DNA from 3 places in the Solibacillus sp. FSL W7-1464 genome. Region 2 is predicted to be linked to each of the others. Evidence: a T-box and tRNA genes for the amino acid it is inferred to sense, from the RefSeq annotation. Region 2 holds a T-box; the other regions hold tRNA genes.

Region 1 (6,687 bases), 310 kb from region 2:
CTTCCTTCAGATTCCACGTCACCATGGACACCCTTGTCTTTCGCTAACAGTTCCTACTGCCAAGCCTGTAGTGGACTTTCACCACCAGGCTGTTGTGCATGCCGGGCACACCAAAAAAAACGCTAAGTACATATAACAGTACTTAGCGTTTTCCGCATTTCTATGTATGACCCGTACGGGATTCGAACCCGTGTTACCGCCGTGAAAGGGCGGTGTCTTAACCACTTGACCAACGGGCCGATGGCGGAGACAGAGGGATTTGAACCCTCGCGCCGCTTACGCGACCTACACCCTTAGCAGGGGCGCCTCTTCAGCCTCTTGAGTATGTCCCCAAAAATAGAAAAATGGCTCCGAAGGCAGGACTCGAACCTGCGACCTGCCGGTTAACAGCCGGATGCTCTACCAACTGAGCTACTTCGGAATAATATGGTGGGCCTAAATGGACTCGAACCATCGACCTCACGCTTATCAGGCGTGCGCTCTAACCAGCTGAGCTATAGGCCCTATTTAAAAACTGGAGCGGGTGATCGGAATCGAACCGACAACATCAGCTTGGAAGGCTGAGGTTTTACCACTAAACTACACCCGCAAATGGTGGGTTTGGACGGAATCGAACCGCCGACACTTAGAGCTTCAATCTAATGCTCTACCAACTGAGCTACAAACCCACAAATGGCGGTCCCGACCGGGATCGAACCGGCGATCTCCTGCGTGACAGGCAGGCATGTTAACCGCTACACCACGGGACCATTTGGTTGCGGGGGCAGGACTTGAACCTGCGACCTTCGGGTTATGAGCCCGACGAGCTACCACTGCTCCACCCCGCGATAATATGATGGTTGAACCTGTTTAAAGTACCCAGTTTGTAAAAATGGAGGAGGTAGAGGGATTCGAACCCCCGCGCGGTGTTACCCGCCTGTCGGTTTTCAAGACCGATCCCTTCAGCCAGACTTGGGTATACCTCCATTATGATTAGTACGTTAACTGGTGGACCTTACAGGACTCGAACCTGTGACCGGACGGTTATGAGCCGTCTGCTCTAACCAACTGAGCTAAAGGTCCTTTAAGATGGCGGCAGAGGGAGTCGAACCCACGACCTTTCGGGTATGAACCGAGTGCTCTAGCCAACTGAGCTACACCGCCAGGATCTTTATTTTGGTTACAAAAAATATGGTGGAGCCTAGCGGGATCGAACCGCTGACCTCCTGCGTGCAAGGCAGGCGCTCTCCCAGCTGAGCTAAGGCCCCATAAATGATGGTCGGAATGACAGGATTCGAACCTACGACCCCTTGGTCCCAAACCAAGTGCTCTACCAAGCTGAGCTACATTCCGAAATAATATGGCGCGCCCGGCAGGAGTCGAACCCACAACCTTCTGATCCGTAGTCAGACGCTCTATCCAATTGAGCTACGGGCGCATATTGTTTATTGTAAAGATGGTGCCGAGGGCCGGAATCGAACCGGCACGGTGATCACTCACCGCAGGATTTTAAGTCCTGTGCGTCTGCCAGTTCCGCCACCCCGGCATTTTTTGGAGCGGAAGACGAGGTTCGAACTCGCGACCCCCACCTTGGCAAGGTGGTGTTCTACCACTGAACTACTTCCGCAAAATGCATAAGATATTTTTACTCTGACAGTATTATGAAATTAAAATGGTGCGGGTGAAGGGAGTCGAACCCCCACGCCTTGCGGCGCTAGATCCTAAGTCTAGTGCGTCTGCCAATTCCGCCACACCCGCAGCAGACAATATAAAAACTGGTGAGCCATGAAGGACTCGAACCTTCGACCCTCTGATTAAAAGTCAGATGCTCTACCAACTGAGCTAATGGCTCTCTAAATGGTGCCGGCGAAAGGAGTCGAACCCTCGACCTACTGATTACAAGTCAGTTGCTCTACCAACTGAGCTACACCGGCATTTAGAAATGGTGGAGGATGACGGGCTCGAACCGCCGACCCCCTGCTTGTAAGGCAGGTGCTCTCCCAGCTGAGCTAATCCTCCAATATTCTAGCGAAGCGACGTCCTACTCTCACAGGGGGAAGCCCCCAACTACCATCGGCGCTAAAGAGCTTAACTTCCGTGTTCGGTATGGGAACGGGTGTGACCTCTTTGCCATCATCACTTCACTTGCACATGGATGTGCTGGCGTCTACGTTACCACAGGACGTGGTGCTTTTAGTAGACGTTCCTTAATTGGCTTCCAATACACGAAGTGTCTTGAAACCCTTAAAAGAATTTTCATTCTTTCAAAACTGGATAAACGTTTCATTGAATTTTTGCAATAAAATGTGGTTAAGTCCTCGACCGATTAGTATTCGTCAGCTGCATACGTCACCGCACTTCCACCTCGAACCTATCTACCTGATCGTCTTTCAGGGGTCTTACTTACTTGCGTAATGGGAAATCTCATCTTGAGGGGGGCTTCATGCTTAGATGCTTTCAGCACTTATCCCGTCCATACATAGCTACCCAGCGATGCCTTTGGCAAGACAACTGGTACACCAGCGGTATGTCCATCCCGGTCCTCTCGTACTAAGGACAGCTCCTCTCAAATTTCCTACGCCCACGACGGATAGGGACCGAACTGTCTCACGACGTTCTGAACCCAGCTCGCGTACCGCTTTAATGGGCGAACAGCCCAACCCTTGGGACCGACTACAGCCCCAGGATGCGATGAGCCGACATCGAGGTGCCAAACCTCCCCGTCGATGTGGACTCTTGGGGGAGATAAGCCTGTTATCCCCGGGGTAGCTTTTATCCGTTGAGCGATGGCCCTTCCATGCGGAACCACCGGATCACTAAGCCCGTCTTTCGACCCTGCTCGACTTGTAGGTCTCGCAGTCAAGCTCCCTTATGCCTTTACACTCTACGAATGATTTCCAACCATTCTGAGGGAACCTTTGGGCGCCTCCGTTACTCTTTAGGAGGCGACCGCCCCAGTCAAACTGTCCGCCTGACACTGTCTCCTACCCCGCTAAGGGGCATGGGTTAGAAGTTCAATACAACCAGGGTAGTATCCCACCGACGCCTCCTTCGAAGCTGGCGCTCCGAGATCTCTGGCTCCTACCTATCCTGTACAAGTTGTACCAAAATTCAATATCAGGCTACAGTAAAGCTCCACGGGGTCTTTCCGTCCTGTCGCGGGTAACCTGCATCTTCACAGGTACTATAATTTCACCGAGTCTCTCGTTGAGACAGTGCCCAGATCGTTACGCCTTTCGTGCGGGTCGGAACTTACCCGACAAGGAATTTCGCTACCTTAGGACCGTTATAGTTACGGCCGCCGTTTACTGGGGCTTCAATTCACAGCTTCGCTTGCGCTAACCGCTCCTCTTAACCTTCCAGCACCGGGCAGGCGTCAGCCCCTATACGTCACCTTACGGTTTTGCAGAGACCTGTGTTTTTGCTAAACAGTCGCCTGGGCCTATTCACTGCGGCTTCTCTAGGCTATGCACCCAAAGAAGCACCCCTTCTCCCGAAGTTACGGGGTCATTTTGCCGAGTTCCTTAACGAGAGTTCTCTCGCACACCTTAGGATTCTCTCCTCGACTACCTGTGTCGGTTTGCGGTACGGGCACCTCTCACCTCGATAGAGGCTTTTCTTGGCAGTGTGAAATCAGGAACTTCGCTCATACGAGCTCGTCATCACAGCTCAACGTTATAGTATGCGGATTTGCCTACATACACGCCTTACTGCTTGAACACGCGCAACCAACGGCGTGCTTACCCTATCCTACTGCGTCCCCCCATTTCTCAAACGGTGAGGAGGTGGTACAGGAATATCAACCTGTTGTCCATCGCCTACGCCTATCGGCCTCGGCTTAGGTCCCGACTAACCCTGAGCGGACGAGCCTTCCTCAGGAAACCTTAGTCATACGGTGCATGGGATTCTCACCCATGTTTCGCTACTCATACCGGCATTCTCACTTCTAACCGCTCCACCAGTCCTTCCGGTCTGACTTCAACGCTGTTAGAACGCTCTCCTACCACGCATACTCAAAGTATGCATCCACAGCTTCGGTGAATCGTTTAGCCCCGATACATTTTCGGCGCAGCGTCACTCGACCAGTGAGCTATTACGCACTCTTTAAATGATGGCTGCTTCTAAGCCAACATCCTGGTTGTCTAAGCAACGCCACATCCTTTTCCACTTAACGATTACTTGGGGACCTTAGCTGGTGGTCTGGGCTGTTTCCCTCTTGACTACGGATCTTATCACTCGCAGTCTGACTCCCGTGTATAAATATCCGGCATTCGGAGTTTGTCTGAATTCGGTAAAGCGAGATGCCCCCCTAGTCCAAACAGTGCTCTACCTCCGGTATTCTCAATCACGAGGCTAGCCCTAAAGCTATTTCGGAGAGAACCAGCTATCTCCAGGTTCGATTGGAATTTCTCCGCTACCCACACCTCATCCCCGCACTTTTCAACGTGCGTGGGTTCGGGCCTCCAGTGAGTGTTACCTCACCTTCACCCTGGACATGGGTAGATCACCTGGTTTCGGGTCTACGACCACGTACTAATTCGCCCTATTCAGACTCGCTTTCGCTGCGGCTCCGTCTTCTCAACTTAACCTCGCACGTAATCGTAACTCGCCGGTTCATTCTACAAAAGGCACGCTATCACCCATTAACGGGCTCTAACTACTTGTAGGCACACGGTTTCAGGATCTATTTCACTCCCCTTCCGGGGTGCTTTTCACCTTTCCCTCACGGTACTGGTTCACTATCGGTCACTAGGTAGTATTTAGCCTTGGGAGATGGTCCTCCCGGATTCCGACGGAATTTCACGTGTTCCGCCGTACTCAGGATACACTCTGGAGGGAATGGACTTTTGACTACAGGGCTTTTACCTCGTCTCGCGGACCTTTCCAAGTCGCTTCGTCTAATCCATTCTTTTGTAACTCCGTATAGAGTGTCCTACAACCCCAAAGAGCAAGCTCTTTGGTTTGGGCTCTTCCCGTTTCGCTCGCCGCTACTCAGGGAATCGAATTTTCTTTCTGTTCCTGCAGGTACTTAGATGTTTCAGTTCCCTGCGTCTGTCTTCAACACGCTATGAATTCACGTGAAGATACTATCCGATTAAAGATAGTGGGTTCCCCCATTCGGAAATCCCCGGATCAAAGCTTACTTACAGCTCCCCGAGGCATATCGGTGTTAGTGCCGTCCTTCATCGACTCCTAGTGCCAAGGCATCCACCGTGCGCCCTTATTAACTTAACCAAAAGTTAACACTTGGATAAAATCCAAGATTTAAGTTTACACGTCAATTGCTTGACTTGTTTAAATATCTATAAAATAGAAATTTGATTTATTGCTTTCAATGTCGTTTTATCCAGTTTTCAAAGAACGAAGCAGCTGACTTCAATCACATCGTGACAAAGCTTCACTGATTTTGCTTCATGCAGCTTTGCGACGTAAGCGCAAGCGTCAGGAGCAAGTTATTGAAGTGTTCCATTCAATTAAGAATGAACCTTCAAAACTGAACAGCAACCGTTAATGTTTCATTCCCCGAGGGAATGATTCCGAAATAATCCTTAGAAAGGAGGTGATCCAGCCGCACCTTCCGATACGGCTACCTTGTTACGACTTCACCCCAATCATCTATCCCACCTTCGGCGGCTGGCTCCATAAAGGTTACCTCACCGACTTCGGGTGTTACAAACTCTCGTGGTGTGACGGGCGGTGTGTACAAGGCCCGGGAACGTATTCACCGCGGCATGCTGATCCGCGATTACTAGCGATTCCGGCTTCATGTAGGCGAGTTGCAGCCTACAATCCGAACTGAGAACGGTTTTATCGGATTAGCTCCCCCTCGCGGGTTGGCAACCGTTTGTACCGTCCATTGTAGCACGTGTGTAGCCCAGGTCATAAGGGGCATGATGATTTGACGTCATCCCCACCTTCCTCCGGTTTATCACCGGCAGTCTCCTTAGAGTGCCCAACTGAATGATGGCAACTAAGAATAAGGGTTGCGCTCGTTGCGGGACTTAACCCAACATCTCACGACACGAGCTGACGACAACCATGCACCACCTGTCACCGTTGCCCCCGAAGGGGAAACTATGTCTCCATAGTGGTCACCGGGATGTCAAGACCTGGTAAGGTTCTTCGCGTTGCTTCGAATTAAACCACATGCTCCACCGCTTGTGCGGGCCCCCGTCAATTCCTTTGAGTTTCAGTCTTGCGACCGTACTCCCCAGGCGGAGTGCTTAATGCGTTAGCTGCAGCACTGAGGGGCGGAAACCCCCCAACACTTAGCACTCATCGTTTACGGCGTGGACTACCAGGGTATCTAATCCTGTTTGCTCCCCACGCTTTCGCGCCTCAGTGTCAGTTACAGACCAGACAGTCGCCTTCGCCACTGGTGTTCCTCCAAATCTCTACGCATTTCACCGCTACACTTGGAATTCCACTATCCTCTTCTGCACTCAAGTTCCCCAGTTTCCAATGACCCTCCCCGGTTGAGCCGGGGGCTTTCACATCAGACTTAAGGAACCACCTGCGCGCGCTTTACGCCCAATAATTCCGGACAACGCTTGCCACCTACGTATTACCGCGGCTGCTGGCACGTAGTTAGCCGTGGCTTTCTAACAAGGTACCGTCAAGGTAGCGCCAGTTACTACGCTACTTGTTCTTCCCTTGCAACAGAGTTTTACGAACCGAAATCCTTCTTCACTCACGCGGCGTTGCTCC
Region 2 (6,687 bases):
TTGAACCTTTTCCGTTTGTTCCCGCCAAGTGAACTACATTCAGCTGTTTTTCAGGCTCTCCAAGCAGACGGAGTGCGGATTCTATTGCGTCCAAACCGGGCTTGATTGCTCGTTCACTTTTCACTTGCCAACGCTCTTTGTATACATCCAGTAACGGAATCATGAAATCCACCCTCTTTCTGCAAACAGACAGCGCACTTCGGCGATAAAATATAAAGAGCCGGTAATAACGAGCAGCTCCTCATCGGCCAAATGATTCATTTCTTTTTCAATTAGTTCCTGCCAGTTCGAATGCATAAACTTTTTAGAATGTGTGCTCTGCTCATATAGCTGATTCGCTGTCGCCGCACGCGGTAAATTAATTTGTGTGAAGTGCATTTCTGATGCCACTTCATCCATTAATTTTATACTTACACCATGGTCCTTATCCTGTAAAGCCGCATAGACAAACTTTACTTTATGCTGTGGAGCAGTTTCTTTTAATGTATTAATAAGGGCAGTTGTCCCTTCCGAATTATGGGCACCATCCAAAATAATATTGTTGCGCACTCTTTCGAAACGCCCTTCCCACTTCGCTTGCTGCAAGGCCAATTTTACTTTTTGCGCATTAAAGGACGGAAGATATAATTGTGCTGCCGTAATGGCAAGCGCGGCATTGGCCATTTGATGTTCACCTGCCATTGCAAGTTCGATTTTGTCGATCAAGCTATTCCCGCGGTAGTCAAAATACGCACCGTTTTGATTCTCCACATAAAAGTGTTCACCCAATGTAAAGATCGGAGCATGTAGCTGCGCCGCCGTTTGCTGAATTACCGCGAGCGCTTCCGCATTTTTCACTCCGACCACGACCGGCTTCCCTTGCTTAATAATACCTGCTTTTTCCGCAGCGATTTCGGCATATGTCTCACCAAGCATATCCGTATGCTCAAGCGATATTGTTGTAATGACACTTACTTCCGGCGTCACAACGTTTGTCGAGTCCAAACGCCCTCCAATACCGGTTTCAAGCAATGCGATATCCAATGACTGCTCCGAGAAGTATTTTAGGGCAAGCAATGTCATGAACTCAAAAAAGCTCGGGAATTTCCGGCCCAATTTATTTTCAATAACTCCCGCAATTTCATTTGCAATACGCAAAAAGGCCTCATCGGAAATTTGCTGTTTATTGATTGTCACCCGTTCATTGGCACGCTCAAGATGCGGAGAGATGAAGGCGCCGACCGTTAAGCCGTGCTCCATAAAAATCTCGCGTGTGGCATTCAATGTTGACCCTTTTCCATTGGAACCGGCAAAATGGATGAATTTTGTTTTTTGTTCCGGGTTGCCAAGCGCATCGAGGATGATCTTTGCTGACTGTAATGGTTCACCTTTATACTGGCTTGCTTTTAATTTAAATATAAAATCTGTGCACTCTTCCATCGTTTGAAACATTATGTTCTCTCCCTAATACGCCTAATATGTAATCTGCTTTATTATAGCTGAATTAAAAGAAAGAGGCACCGTTATACGGTACCTCTCTTTGGCATTACATGTTTTTCAGTTCTGCAATGCGTTTTTCAACTGTCGCGTATTTTGCTTCATAATCCGCAAGTTTTTCGCGCTCTGTTGCTACTAATGCTTCCGGTGCTTTAGAAACGAATCGTTCATTCGATAGCTTTCCGGAAACTAATTTTACTTCTTTCGCCCATTTGTCGAGCTCTTTTTCAAGACGTGCAATTTCTTCTTCGATATTGATTAAGCCTGCAAGTGGCATGAAGATTTCTGCACCTGAAACAACTGCTGACATCGCCTGTGCTGGTGCTTCAAGATTCGCCCCGATTGTTAAGCCATCCGGATTACAGAATTTTTCGATATAGCCTTTGTTCACTTCAAGTACTGCCGATGTTTGTTCATCTTTTGCCGAAATCGTCATCGGCACTTTTTTGCTCATTGGTGTATTCACTTCTGCACGAATATTACGTACAGAACGGATAATATCCATTAACAGCTGCATATCGCCTGCTTCTGCAGTGAAGTTGAACGCCGGATTTACAGTCGGCCATGCAGCAACTGTAATTGACTCCCCTTCATGCGGCAAGTGCTGCCAGATTTCTTCTGTTACGAAAGGCATGAATGGGTGCAGTAAGCGCATCGTGTTGTCTAAAACGTGTGCAAGTACTGAACGAGTCGTTAATTTAGCTGCTTCATCTTCACCGTATAATGGCAATTTCGCCATTTCGATATACCATGAACAGAAATCATCCCAAATGAAGTTGTAAAGTTCACGGCCTACTTCACCGAACTCGTATTTATCAGATAATGTTGTAACACGTTCAATCGTTTCATTCAAACGTGATAGTATCCATTTATCCGCTGTAGATAGGTTACCTGTTAAATCGATTTGCTCATATGTCATGCCTTCCATGTTCATCAATGCAAAACGAGAAGCATTCCAGATTTTGTTTACGAAGTTCCAAGTAGATTCTACTTTTTCTGTAGAGTAACGCAGATCCTGACCTGGAGATGAACCTGTAGCAAGGAAGTAACGCAGTGAATCCGCACCGTATTGGTCGATTACATCCATCGGGTCAACCCCGTTACCAAGTGATTTGGACATTTTGCGTCCTTCAGCATCACGAACTAAACCATGGATTAAAACGTCTTTAAATGGACGCTCGCCTGTAAATTCTTTCCCTTGGAAAATCATACGGCTTACCCAGAAGAAGATAATGTCATAGCCCGTTACTAAAGTATTTGTCGGATAGTAGCGCTTGAACATTTCAGATTCTTCATTTGGCCAATCCATTGTAGAAAACGGCCATAACGCAGATGAGAACCATGTATCAAGAACATCTTCGTCCTGTGTCCAATTCTCAGCATCTTCAGGTGCTTCTTTACCTACATAAAGCTCGCCTGTTTCTTTGTTATACCAAGCTGGAATTTGATGTCCCCACCATAATTGACGGGAAATACACCAGTCATGGATATTTTCCATCCAGCGGTTATATGTGTTTTCAAAACGATTTGGTACGAAGTTTACTTTTTCGTTTTCATCAGCCTGCATTTTTAGCGCTTCTTCAGCAAGTGGTCCCATTTTTACGAACCACTGCTTAGAAAGGTACGGTTCTACAACAGCGTTCGTACGCTCAGAGTGGCCTACTTGGTGTACATGTGGCTCAATCTCGATTAATACGCCCGCTTCCTGTAAATCTGCAACGATTTGCTTACGGCATTCGAAACGGTCCATACCAGCATATTTGCCGGCTAAGTCATTCATTGTACCATCTTCGTTCATAACTAAAATACGTTCCAGGTCATGACGGTTCCCAACTTCAAAGTCGTTCGGGTCATGTGCTGGTGTCATCTTTACAACACCTGTACCGAATTCCATATCTACGTAGTCATCTGCAACGATTGGAATTTCACGACCTACGATAGGTAAAATAACTGTTTTTCCTACTAAATGTGCATAGCGCTCGTCTTCCGGGTGTACAGCTACACCAGAGTCGCCCAGCATTGTTTCCGGACGTGTTGTTGCAACGCGTAATTTACCTGAACCATCAGCAAGCGGGTACTCCATATGGTAGAATGCGCCTTCTACTTCTTTATGGATTACTTCGATATCTGAAAGAGCTGTTTTTGCAGCCGGGTCCCAGTTAATAATTCGCTCACCACGGTAAATATAGCCTTTTTCATATAATTTAACGAATACTTCTTTTACTGCATCCGATAAACCTTCATCAAGTGTAAAACGTTCTTTAGAGTAGTCTAAGCCTAAACCTAATTTCGACCATTGTGCACGGATGTGAGAAGCATATTCTTCTTTCCATTCCCAAGTTTTTTCAAGGAACTTTTCACGGCCAAGATCATAGCGGGAAATACCTTCACCGCGCAATTTCTCTTCAACTTTCGCCTGTGTTGCAATACCTGCATGGTCCATACCTGGTAACCATAGTGCATCATATCCTTGCATGCGTTTCATACGAATTAAAATATCTTGCAATGTTGTATCCCAAGCGTGGCCAAGGTGCAGTTTACCTGTTACGTTAGGCGGTGGGATAACGATAGAATATGGTTCCTTATCGCTTGTTGGATCTGCCTCGAAAAATTTGCCTTTTAACCACCATTCATAGCGGCCGGCTTCAGTTTGCTGCGGATCGTATTTTGTTGGCATTGTAATTTCCGTCATGATGAATCTCTCCTTTGTCGCCTTATTATTGGACATAAAAAAACTCCCTTCGTCTTTAAAAAGGACGAGGGAGTTAATTCGCGGTACCACCTTTATTTCCGATCGGGTTTAGTCAAGCGCTCGCATACTTCGTCACTTGCTTCTCTCGTCCACTCGTGAACTATATGTTCAACTCGCGTCTTCGTTCAGCTGCGTTCCTTGTCTGACAAGCGCTTTCTTTAAACCCTTTGTTTTAAAAGTCAAGCGCTCGCATCAAATATACGGCATTGCAATGCCCCAATCGGCACTTCATTCGATAACGGTGTTTAACCGGAACCTAGCTACTATCAGTTCACTAAGTCAGCTCCTAGGCTACCTTCTGCATGGTTGATGGAGAAACTTTTCAGCTACCGTTTCCTCTCTTGCCATCGTTCTCATACATACTCTTCCTAATCTTCGCTTCAATTATATAGTTGCACTTTATTTTAAGCTGTTTTTAATGAAATATCAAGCACGAATGGGGAATATACTTTAACACGTTATTTGTGCTCTTCACATATACTATGCAAAAGGAGTCTGGACATTGCGAAAAAACTACAATCCTTATTTATTGCCTCCATGGCTGCGGAAATTCCGTTTCTTTATGCGCCATTGTATTTTGCCGATTACGATTTTTCAGGCGATCCGAACTGTCTTACTTCCGACAACGGGTGATATATTATTGCTTGCCATTCTAATTTTATTTACTTACTTATTGCTCACAGATTTCATTTGAAATCAAGCAAAAAAATGTTCCGTAAGGTTCAATTCTTACGGAACATTTATTTATTTTTTCAATTGGATTTGCACGCGGCTATATGCATCGGCCAGCTGTTCCAGGAAATCGAGCTCATGGGGAACGGTTTGGGCCATCTGCGTAGATTCTACTTCTTTTTCCGCTTGAAGTCGGGGTTGTACTTCATCGACAGGCTGTTCGATAACGATTGGCTGTTCCACAGCGATTTCTTTCACTGGTGCCGGTACCTCTACTTCAGCAATTGCTTGTACCTTCTTTTCCACCTCACAATGGACTGCCCAGCTACATGAGCAATAGCCATTATTCGGCTCCACTTTAATATCATTTATGCGAAGTGAAACAGCTTCAATATCATCATTCGGAAAATCTACTGAAAAAGGCAGGGCGTATTCGAAATAACCTTGATCTTTTTCAATATCCATATGCTCGATATAGATACCTTCCTCAATTTCATCCTCACGTGCTACATGATCAAATTGAATATTTCCTTTTACTACATAAATTCCTCTTACTACGACGGAATCTTCGCTAATCTCTTCATGCCATTTCGGTTCGACTACTATTTTAGAATTCTCTTGAACATTTCCTAATTGCTTTGGAAATGTAAATGTCTCTTTCATTTCCCACTGTTGCATAAAAAATCCCCTCCCTACGCTTACATTATGCATAGAAAGGGGATTTATGATTTATTTATGAGATTATCTCGCTAATTTTTCAAAGACATTATGGAATGCCTGAACTGTTTTTGCGATATGTTCTTCTGTATGAGCCGTAGAAATAAATAGTCCTTCAAATTGGGATGGCGGCAGGAAAATGCCTTCTTCGGCCATTAGCTTGAAGTATTCAGCAAATAGCTCTAAATCCGAACTTTTCGCCGAATCAAAATCGATGACATCTTCGTTCGTGAAGAAGAAACCAATCATCGATCCTGCACGATTCACTGTATGCGGAATATTGTATTTCGTCGCAGCTGCACGGAAACCTTCTTCCAACTGGTCTCCCAGTTTGCGGAAGTATTCATATGAGTCTTTGTTCAGGCGGCTTAATGTTTCATAGCCGGCTGTCATGGCAAGCGGATTACCTGATAATGTACCTGCTTGATAAATCGGACCTGCTGGAGCGATTTTCTCCATAATTTCACGTTTACCGCCGAATGCACCAACCGGTAAGCCTCCCCCGATTACTTTACCTAAACAAGTAAGGTCCGGTTTAATTCCGTAATATTCCTGGGCACAACCATAGTCTACACGGAAGCCAGTCATTACTTCATCGAAAATTAAAACCGTTCCGTATTCTTCTGTCAGTTTACGCAGCCCTTCAAGGAAACCTGGCTGTGGCGGAACAACACCCATATTTCCGGCAACCGGTTCTAAAATAACTGCCGCTAAATCAGTACCGAATTTTTCGAATACTAATTTTGCAGATTCCAGATCATTATATGCAACTGTTAAAGTATTTTTGGCAATATCAGCCGGAACACCCGGTGAGTCAGGTAAACCAAGTGTCGCTACACCTGAACCTGCTTTAATAAGCAGTGAATCCCCATGACCGTGATATGAACCTTCAAATTTTAAAATTTTATCGCGTCCTGTAAATCCGCGCGCTAAACGAAGTGCAGACATTGTTGCTTCTGTGCCTGATGATACAAAACGAATCATTTCCACTGAAGGCAAACGATCCATAACAAGCTTCGCCAATTTGTTCTCTGAAACAGTAGGGGCACCAAACGATGCGCCTTTAGCTG
Region 3 (6,687 bases), 310 kb from region 2:
CTTTCGAAAAGGTCGAAACCAACACCAGGCAATTGCCCTCGCTAAGAAATATTACGAGGAAGGTTATCGAACAGTGGTGGACTGTGACTTGAAAAGTTACTTCGATACGATTCATCACCAGCGACTACGAGCTTATTTGGAAGAATTCATAACAGATAAAATAGTACTTAAGCTAATATGGAAATTCTTACGCTCAGGCATATTGGACAAGGACATCCTCATTGAAACGACAGAAGGTACACCCCAAGGGGGTCCACTCTCTCCAATTCTAGCAAACGTGTATTTAAACAAGCTAGATAGAGAGTTAGAAAAACGAGGACACCGATTCATTCGCTATGCGGATGATTTTGTGATTTATGTAAAGTCACCAAGAGCAGGTGAACGCGTCATGACCAGTGTCAAGAATTTTATCGAAGATGAACTGGGTCTCACAATCAATGAGCAGAAAAGTAAAGTGTGTGGCGCAACAGCAGCTACATTCTTAGGGTTTCATCTACAAAATCTGTCGGGAAAGTGGGATACCGACCAATCAAGTCCGCCAAGAAACGACTAAAAGATAAGCTAAGAATACTGACGAGTCGTAAACGAACAGGGACATTTAGTGAGATTGTGAAAAGAATCAATCAAACAACGGTTGGTTGGATTAATTACTATGGAGTTGCCAACATGAAAACTTTCATCCAAGAATTACAGGGATGGTTAAACCATCGCTTACGTCAATTAATATGGAAACGGTGGAAGCTACCACGAACTAAATATGTGAAATTACGCCAATACGGAATCCAACATGATGAAGCGATGAAAACGGCGCATTCAAGAAAAGGGTACTGGCGAATATCACGAAGCGAGGTTCTACACCAAGCCATTCCAAATAAAAGGCTCGTAAAATGGGGACTGAAAGACCTGTCCCAATTTTACGAGCAAAGATACTCAAAAGGTTGAACCGCCGTATACGGAACCGTACGTACGGTGGTGTGAGAGGTCGGCTAGCCAATTAATGGCTAGCCTCCTACTCGATTTGCGTTAAAAGCTCTCTTAAGATAATAAACAATGCTGCTATTTTCAAGGGTTGAATAATTTCTTAATTATAAAACCTGTGTTGAGTCAATTAACCGGCAACCGGAATTCACTTTAGACGAATATAATTTAATGGCTACTGCTTGGGAAAAGGAACAGAGGTTTTCCGGTTATTTAATGAAAGTTGGAATGACAATGCAAATAGTTTAGTTGCCGCTAGTTTAGAGGACTGTTTAAACCGATTTTCTACGAATAATGTATGTAGAGGTATTCATATCCCCGGCTTAACAAAAAGCTGGTAAAAGCAATTTAAAAGGCGATAACAAGGATTTAACATCAGATTCGTAGTTTCTAAATAAAGCTACGGCAGGTACAAACATCAGCTAACGAAATAGCATCATTTTAAGTGCATTTTAATATGAATATTATTATGATAGAATAACATAAAACATTGAAAAACACTGGAAAAAATATAAAGATAAAGAGTACATTTAGAAACCAATAGGTGGAAATCTTTAAAATGGTTATTCTATCATTACTTTAAAAAATAATGATAAATGTACGGATATTTTCTTGACAGCTTTAGTATATAAAATGTATAAATAAGTAGTCGTATATTCTAAAACACTAAATATTTATAAGTAATATTAATAATTATATCAGAATGATTTATAAATATTAAAAACAAGTCTTGATAAAGTAAGTGAAACATATTAGAATTTCGTTATACTAAGTAAACGTTTTCATCTGCAACATAGATGAATAAATGGAAAAATTAGAAAATAAATATATTTTATAAAAATAATTTCAAAAAAGGTATTGCATTATAAAAAAAGTAATGATAATATAAATCTTGTCCTTAAGAGAAAGGACATGCGGTTACGAAAAAATAATCAGCATATACCCATTGGAGGATTAGCTCAGCTGGGAGAGCACCTGCCTTACAAGCAGGGGGTCGGCGGTTCGAGCCCGTCATCCTCCACCATTTCTAAATGCCGGTGTAGCTCAGTTGGTAGAGCAACTGACTTGTAATCAGTAGGTCGAGGGTTCGACTCCTTTCGCCGGCACCATTTAGAGAGCCATTAGCTCAGTTGGTAGAGCATCTGACTTTTAATCAGAGGGTCGAAGGTTCGAGTCCTTCATGGCTCACCAGTTTTTATATTGTCTGCTGCGGGTGTGGCGGAATTGGCAGACGCACTAGACTTAGGATCTAGCGCCGCAAGGCGTGGGGGTTCGACTCCCTTCACCCGCACCATTTTAATTTCATAATACTGTCAGAGTAAAAATATCTTATGCATTTTGCGGAAGTAGTTCAGTGGTAGAACACCACCTTGCCAAGGTGGGGGTCGCGAGTTCGAACCTCGTCTTCCGCTCCAAAAAATGCCGGGGTGGCGGAACTGGCAGACGCACAGGACTTAAAATCCTGCGGTGAGTGATCACCGTGCCGGTTCGATTCCGGCCCTCGGCACCATCTTTACAATAAACAATATGCGCCCGTAGCTCAATTGGATAGAGCGTCTGACTACGGATCAGAAGGTTGTGGGTTCGACTCCTGCCGGGCGCGCCATATTATTTCGGAATGTAGCTCAGCTTGGTAGAGCACTTGGTTTGGGACCAAGGGGTCGTAGGTTCGAATCCTGTCATTCCGACCATCATTTATGGGGCCTTAGCTCAGCTGGGAGAGCGCCTGCCTTGCACGCAGGAGGTCAGCGGTTCGATCCCGCTAGGCTCCACCATATTTTTTGTAACCAAAATAAAGATCCTGGCGGTGTAGCTCAGTTGGCTAGAGCACTCGGTTCATACCCGAAAGGTCGTGGGTTCGACTCCCTCTGCCGCCATCTTAAAGGACCTTTAGCTCAGTTGGTTAGAGCAGACGGCTCATAACCGTCCGGTCACAGGTTCGAGTCCTGTAAGGTCCACCAGTTAACGTACTAATCATAATGGAGGTATACCCAAGTCTGGCTGAAGGGATCGGTCTTGAAAACCGACAGGCGGGTAACACCGCGCGGGGGTTCGAATCCCTCTACCTCCTCCATTTTTACAAACTGGGTACTTTAAACAGATTCAACCATCATATTATCGCGGGGTGGAGCAGTGGTAGCTCGTCGGGCTCATAACCCGAAGGTCGCAGGTTCAAGTCCTGCCCCCGCAACCAAATGGTCCCGTGGTGTAGCGGTTAACATGCCTGCCTGTCACGCAGGAGATCGCCGGTTCGATCCCGGTCGGGACCGCCATTTGTGGGTTTGTAGCTCAGTTGGTAGAGCATTAGATTGAAGCTCTAAGTGTCGGCGGTTCGATTCCGTCCAAACCCACCATTTGCGGGTGTAGTTTAGTGGTAAAACCTCAGCCTTCCAAGCTGATGTTGTCGGTTCGATTCCGATCACCCGCTCCAGTTTTTAAATAGGGCCTATAGCTCAGCTGGTTAGAGCGCACGCCTGATAAGCGTGAGGTCGATGGTTCGAGTCCATTTAGGCCCACCATAGTATTATTCCGAAGTAGCTCAGTTGGTAGAGCATCCGGCTGTTAACCGGCAGGTCGCAGGTTCGAGTCCTGCCTTCGGAGCCATTTTTTCTATTTTTGGGGACATACTCAAGAGGCTGAAGAGGCGCCCCTGCTAAGGGTGTAGGTCGCGTAAGCGGCGCGAGGGTTCAAATCCCTCTGTCTCCGCCATCGGCCCGTTGGTCAAGTGGTTAAGACACCGCCCTTTCACGGCGGTAACACGGGTTCGAATCCCGTACGGGTCATACATAGAAAAGCGGAAACGCTAAGTACTTTTACATGTACTTAGCGTTTTTTTGTATAAAAAGGAGAGATTCCAGTGAACGAATATTTAAAAGTATTTGATCAATATTATAAGCAAACTGGTATTGAACAACGTGATTTCATTCATGCAAACGGTTATTGGCATGAAGTATTTCATTGCTGGATTATTGAAAGAACAGATTCTGAATGGCGCATTTATTTACAGTTGAGAAGTAAAAATAAAAAGGATTATCCAAATCAATTTGATATTACAGCAGCCGGTCATATACTCGCATCGGAGACGGTTGAAGATGGTGTACGCGAATTAGAGGAAGAAGTAGGGATTAACGTTAGGTTTTCGCAATTAATATCTCTTGGGGTCATTCCGTACAGTATAGACAATGAAAAAATTAAGGATTATGAGTTTGCAAATGTGTTTATATATGAGTTAAGGGGAGGAATTGAGCAGTTCACTCTTCAACGAGAAGAACTGGATGGTATATACTCTGTTGACTTAAATCAATTTATATTGCTCGCGACCAGTAAAATAAAGAAAATTGAAGTATCGGGTTATAAATACATAAATGAAAAACGTCATTATGAAACGAAGCAAATCGGACTGGAGCAAATGTCTACACTGCCTGAAAGTTATTTGCTTGAGTTTATCCCGAGAATGAAACAAAAGTTAATTGAAGCAACCTGAAATTTAGGTTAGCTTCTTTTTTATCAAAAAAGTTAATTCACGATTGACCTTCACGTTGCGTCAACCTTTATAGTACTAAATAGGAGGTGATCACGTGCTGATTAACGAACTAGTAAAGCTTTCGGGTGTGAGTGCACGCACACTGCGTTATTATGATGAAATCGGTTTGCTGCGACCTTCTGCAGTTGCGGAAAATGGCTACCGTCAATATAGTCAACAGGATATTGACCGGTTACAGCAAATACTATTTTATCGGGAGCTTGATTTTAAGTTAGAGGAAATAAAAAAATTGCTCGGTCATCCTGATTATGAAGTAAAAGAAGCACTAAAAAAACAATCTGAGCTTTTGCAAAAGAAAAAACGATATATCGACGACTTACTAATAACAATAGAACAAACAATCCAAACGATGGAAGGGGAAATTAAAATGACAAATGAACAAAAGTTTGACGTGTTTAAAAACAAATTGATTGAAGAAAACGAGAAGAACTACGGCCAGGAAGTACGTGAGAAATACGGTGAGTCTCAAGTGGATGCAAGCAATAAAAAATTTAAGGATATGACTGAAGAGCAATTTAATGCAATGCAGCAATTGGAGAACCAACTATTTGAACGATTAAAAGAAGCAATGGTGTCCGGTGACGTAACGTCAGACGTTGCTATGGAAGCAGCGGAGCTTCATAAACGCTGGCTAAGCTTCTCCTGGGCAAAGTATACTCCAGAAGCACATATAGGCCTAGCACAAATGTATGTAGGCGATGAACGGTTTACTGCTTACTATGATGAGCGTATCGGTACCGGTGCTACACAGTTTTTGCATGATGTAATCACTGTTTATGCAGCGAACAAATAAGAAAAGATGTTTAGAAATCCTCATATAGGTAATATTTTATTAATGGAAAAAAGGGGGATTTTATATGGATATCAATCAATTACAACAATTACGCAGCATTTTGGAAGAGGAGCTTGCAACGTTGCAGGAACATGTTAGTGAAGAACCTCCTTTAGAGGATACAGAAATAACTGCAGTTGATAATCATCCGGCAGACGCAGCAACAGATTTAACGACAATTGTTACAGAAAAAACATTAAGTGAATTGAAGGAAGACGAAATCGAAAAAATTCAAACGGCTTTAAACGCAATGGATGAGGGTACGTACGGGGAATGTATCGTATGTGGGAAAGAGATTCCCTTTGAGCGTTTAGAAGCGGTTCCGACAACTCTAACATGTATTGATCATGTAGAAGAAGTGACTGAATAGTTAAAGAGGTATGTTGATCATTCAACATACCTCTACCAGTTTTAAATAAAATATGAAATTAATAGACCTACAGCCAACAAGAAACCGAAAATCGTGTTGGTTTGGGCTGTAAATTTCATTGCCGGCATTACTTCAAGCGGTTTTTCTTTCGCTCGGAATAACTTAATCGCTTCAAACGGTTTCTTAACGCTTAATAATACTAGTAGTGCCCATGGTGTCAAATGACCAAGAACGATAAGAACAATGATCCAAATATACGAAACAATAAAGAAACCAGCAAGTACTGTTACAGCGTTATGTCGGCCAACTAAAATGGCCATCGTTTTACGTCCGCCTTCTGTATCTCCAACAATATCCCGGATATTATTAGATAGCATAATTGCCCCAACTAAAATCATACTCGGCACAGAAATAATTACAGCATCAGCTGTTACATCTCCTGTTTGAATAAAGAAGGCAATTAGAACAATACCCATACCCATTACTGCCCCTGAAACCAGCTCCCCGAACGGTGAATAGGCAATCGGATACGGTCCTCCAGTATACAAATAGCCGATCAGCATACATACAAGACCGACAGCAACAAGCCACCAGGATGTCATGGCACATATGTATACGCCTAATAGCATCGCGATAGCGTAAAAGCTTAGCGCGATAGCCATAATTGTTTTTGGTGCTACCCCATGTCGGACGATTGTGCCTCCAATACCGACTGAGTTTTCATTATCCAGGCCAAGTTTATAATCATAGTATTCATTGAACATATTCGTTGCTGCCTGTATCAGCATACTGGCAATAAGCATTGCAAAAAATAGTCCGAAATGAATTATTTCATGATTTATTGAAAGTGCCATAGACGTACCTAATAATACAGGTACAAATGAAGCTGTTAATGTGTGGGGACGTGTTAAATGCCACCAGACTTTAAATCCCTTGTCCGCTTCAACGACTTTTGTCATAAAA

The links. The T-box of region 2 lies ahead of MKZ25_RS12800 (valine--tRNA ligase). A T-box ahead of a tRNA ligase gene usually reads a tRNA of that ligase, here a tRNA-Val.
Region 1: it has a tRNA-Val gene. The T-box ahead of MKZ25_RS12800 (valine--tRNA ligase) is inferred to sense a tRNA for this amino acid. The anticodon was not compared.
Region 3: it has a tRNA-Val gene. The T-box ahead of MKZ25_RS12800 (valine--tRNA ligase) is inferred to sense a tRNA for this amino acid. The anticodon was not compared.

What each region holds. Positions count from the first base shown of each region.
Region 1 is NZ_JBBORC010000001.1:2,889,430-2,896,116, forward strand. Features, by position in the region: tRNA gene MKZ25_RS14315 (tRNA-Glu) at 168-239, opposite strand; tRNA gene MKZ25_RS14320 (tRNA-Ser) at 242-332, opposite strand; tRNA gene MKZ25_RS14325 (tRNA-Asn) at 346-421, opposite strand; tRNA gene MKZ25_RS14330 (tRNA-Ile) at 428-504, opposite strand; tRNA gene MKZ25_RS14335 (tRNA-Gly) at 516-589, opposite strand; tRNA gene MKZ25_RS14340 (tRNA-Phe) at 593-668, opposite strand; tRNA gene MKZ25_RS14345 (tRNA-Asp) at 674-749, opposite strand; tRNA gene MKZ25_RS14350 (tRNA-Met) at 753-827, opposite strand; tRNA gene MKZ25_RS14355 (tRNA-Ser) at 873-965, opposite strand; tRNA gene MKZ25_RS14360 (tRNA-Ile) at 986-1,062, opposite strand; tRNA gene MKZ25_RS14365 (tRNA-Met) at 1,070-1,143, opposite strand; tRNA gene MKZ25_RS14370 (tRNA-Ala) at 1,172-1,247, opposite strand; tRNA gene MKZ25_RS14375 (tRNA-Pro) at 1,256-1,332, opposite strand; tRNA gene MKZ25_RS14380 (tRNA-Arg) at 1,341-1,417, opposite strand; tRNA gene MKZ25_RS14385 (tRNA-Leu) at 1,437-1,525, opposite strand; tRNA gene MKZ25_RS14390 (tRNA-Gly) at 1,532-1,606, opposite strand; tRNA gene MKZ25_RS14395 (tRNA-Leu) at 1,653-1,737, opposite strand; tRNA gene MKZ25_RS14400 (tRNA-Lys) at 1,756-1,831, opposite strand; tRNA gene MKZ25_RS14405 (tRNA-Thr) at 1,838-1,913, opposite strand; tRNA gene MKZ25_RS14410 (tRNA-Val) at 1,923-1,998, opposite strand; rRNA gene rrf (5S ribosomal RNA) at 2,008-2,123, opposite strand; rRNA gene MKZ25_RS14420 (23S ribosomal RNA) at 2,286-5,214, opposite strand; rRNA gene MKZ25_RS14425 (16S ribosomal RNA) at 5,533-6,687, opposite strand, start outside.
Region 2 is NZ_JBBORC010000001.1:2,575,519-2,582,205, forward strand. Features, by position in the region: gene MKZ25_RS12790 (bifunctional folylpolyglutamate synthase/dihydrofolate synthase) at 1-163, opposite strand, end outside; gene MKZ25_RS12795 (bifunctional folylpolyglutamate synthase/dihydrofolate synthase) at 160-1,431, opposite strand; gene MKZ25_RS12800 (valine--tRNA ligase) at 1,526-4,168, opposite strand; T-box leader at 4,226-4,613, opposite strand; gene MKZ25_RS12805 (hypothetical protein) at 4,731-4,922, shown strand; gene MKZ25_RS12810 (alanine racemase) at 4,973-5,578, opposite strand; gene hemL (glutamate-1-semialdehyde 2,1-aminomutase) at 5,642-6,687, opposite strand, start outside.
Region 3 is NZ_JBBORC010000001.1:2,881,982-2,888,668, reverse strand. Features, by position in the region: gene ltrA (group II intron reverse transcriptase/maturase) at 1-553, shown strand, start outside; gene MKZ25_RS14305 (group II intron maturase-specific domain-containing protein) at 457-942, shown strand; tRNA gene MKZ25_RS14300 (tRNA-Val) at 1,927-2,002, shown strand; tRNA gene MKZ25_RS14295 (tRNA-Thr) at 2,012-2,087, shown strand; tRNA gene MKZ25_RS14290 (tRNA-Lys) at 2,094-2,169, shown strand; tRNA gene MKZ25_RS14285 (tRNA-Leu) at 2,188-2,272, shown strand; tRNA gene MKZ25_RS14280 (tRNA-Gly) at 2,319-2,393, shown strand; tRNA gene MKZ25_RS14275 (tRNA-Leu) at 2,400-2,488, shown strand; tRNA gene MKZ25_RS14270 (tRNA-Arg) at 2,508-2,584, shown strand; tRNA gene MKZ25_RS14265 (tRNA-Pro) at 2,593-2,669, shown strand; tRNA gene MKZ25_RS14260 (tRNA-Ala) at 2,678-2,753, shown strand; tRNA gene MKZ25_RS14255 (tRNA-Met) at 2,782-2,855, shown strand; tRNA gene MKZ25_RS14250 (tRNA-Ile) at 2,863-2,939, shown strand; tRNA gene MKZ25_RS14245 (tRNA-Ser) at 2,960-3,052, shown strand; tRNA gene MKZ25_RS14240 (tRNA-Met) at 3,098-3,172, shown strand; tRNA gene MKZ25_RS14235 (tRNA-Asp) at 3,176-3,251, shown strand; tRNA gene MKZ25_RS14230 (tRNA-Phe) at 3,257-3,332, shown strand; tRNA gene MKZ25_RS14225 (tRNA-Gly) at 3,336-3,409, shown strand; tRNA gene MKZ25_RS14220 (tRNA-Ile) at 3,421-3,497, shown strand; tRNA gene MKZ25_RS14215 (tRNA-Asn) at 3,507-3,582, shown strand; tRNA gene MKZ25_RS14210 (tRNA-Ser) at 3,597-3,687, shown strand; tRNA gene MKZ25_RS14205 (tRNA-Glu) at 3,690-3,761, shown strand; gene MKZ25_RS14200 (NUDIX hydrolase) at 3,836-4,462, shown strand; gene MKZ25_RS14195 (MerR family transcriptional regulator) at 4,557-5,315, shown strand; gene MKZ25_RS14190 (TraR/DksA C4-type zinc finger protein) at 5,380-5,724, shown strand; gene MKZ25_RS14185 (1,4-dihydroxy-2-naphthoate polyprenyltransferase) at 5,766-6,683, opposite strand.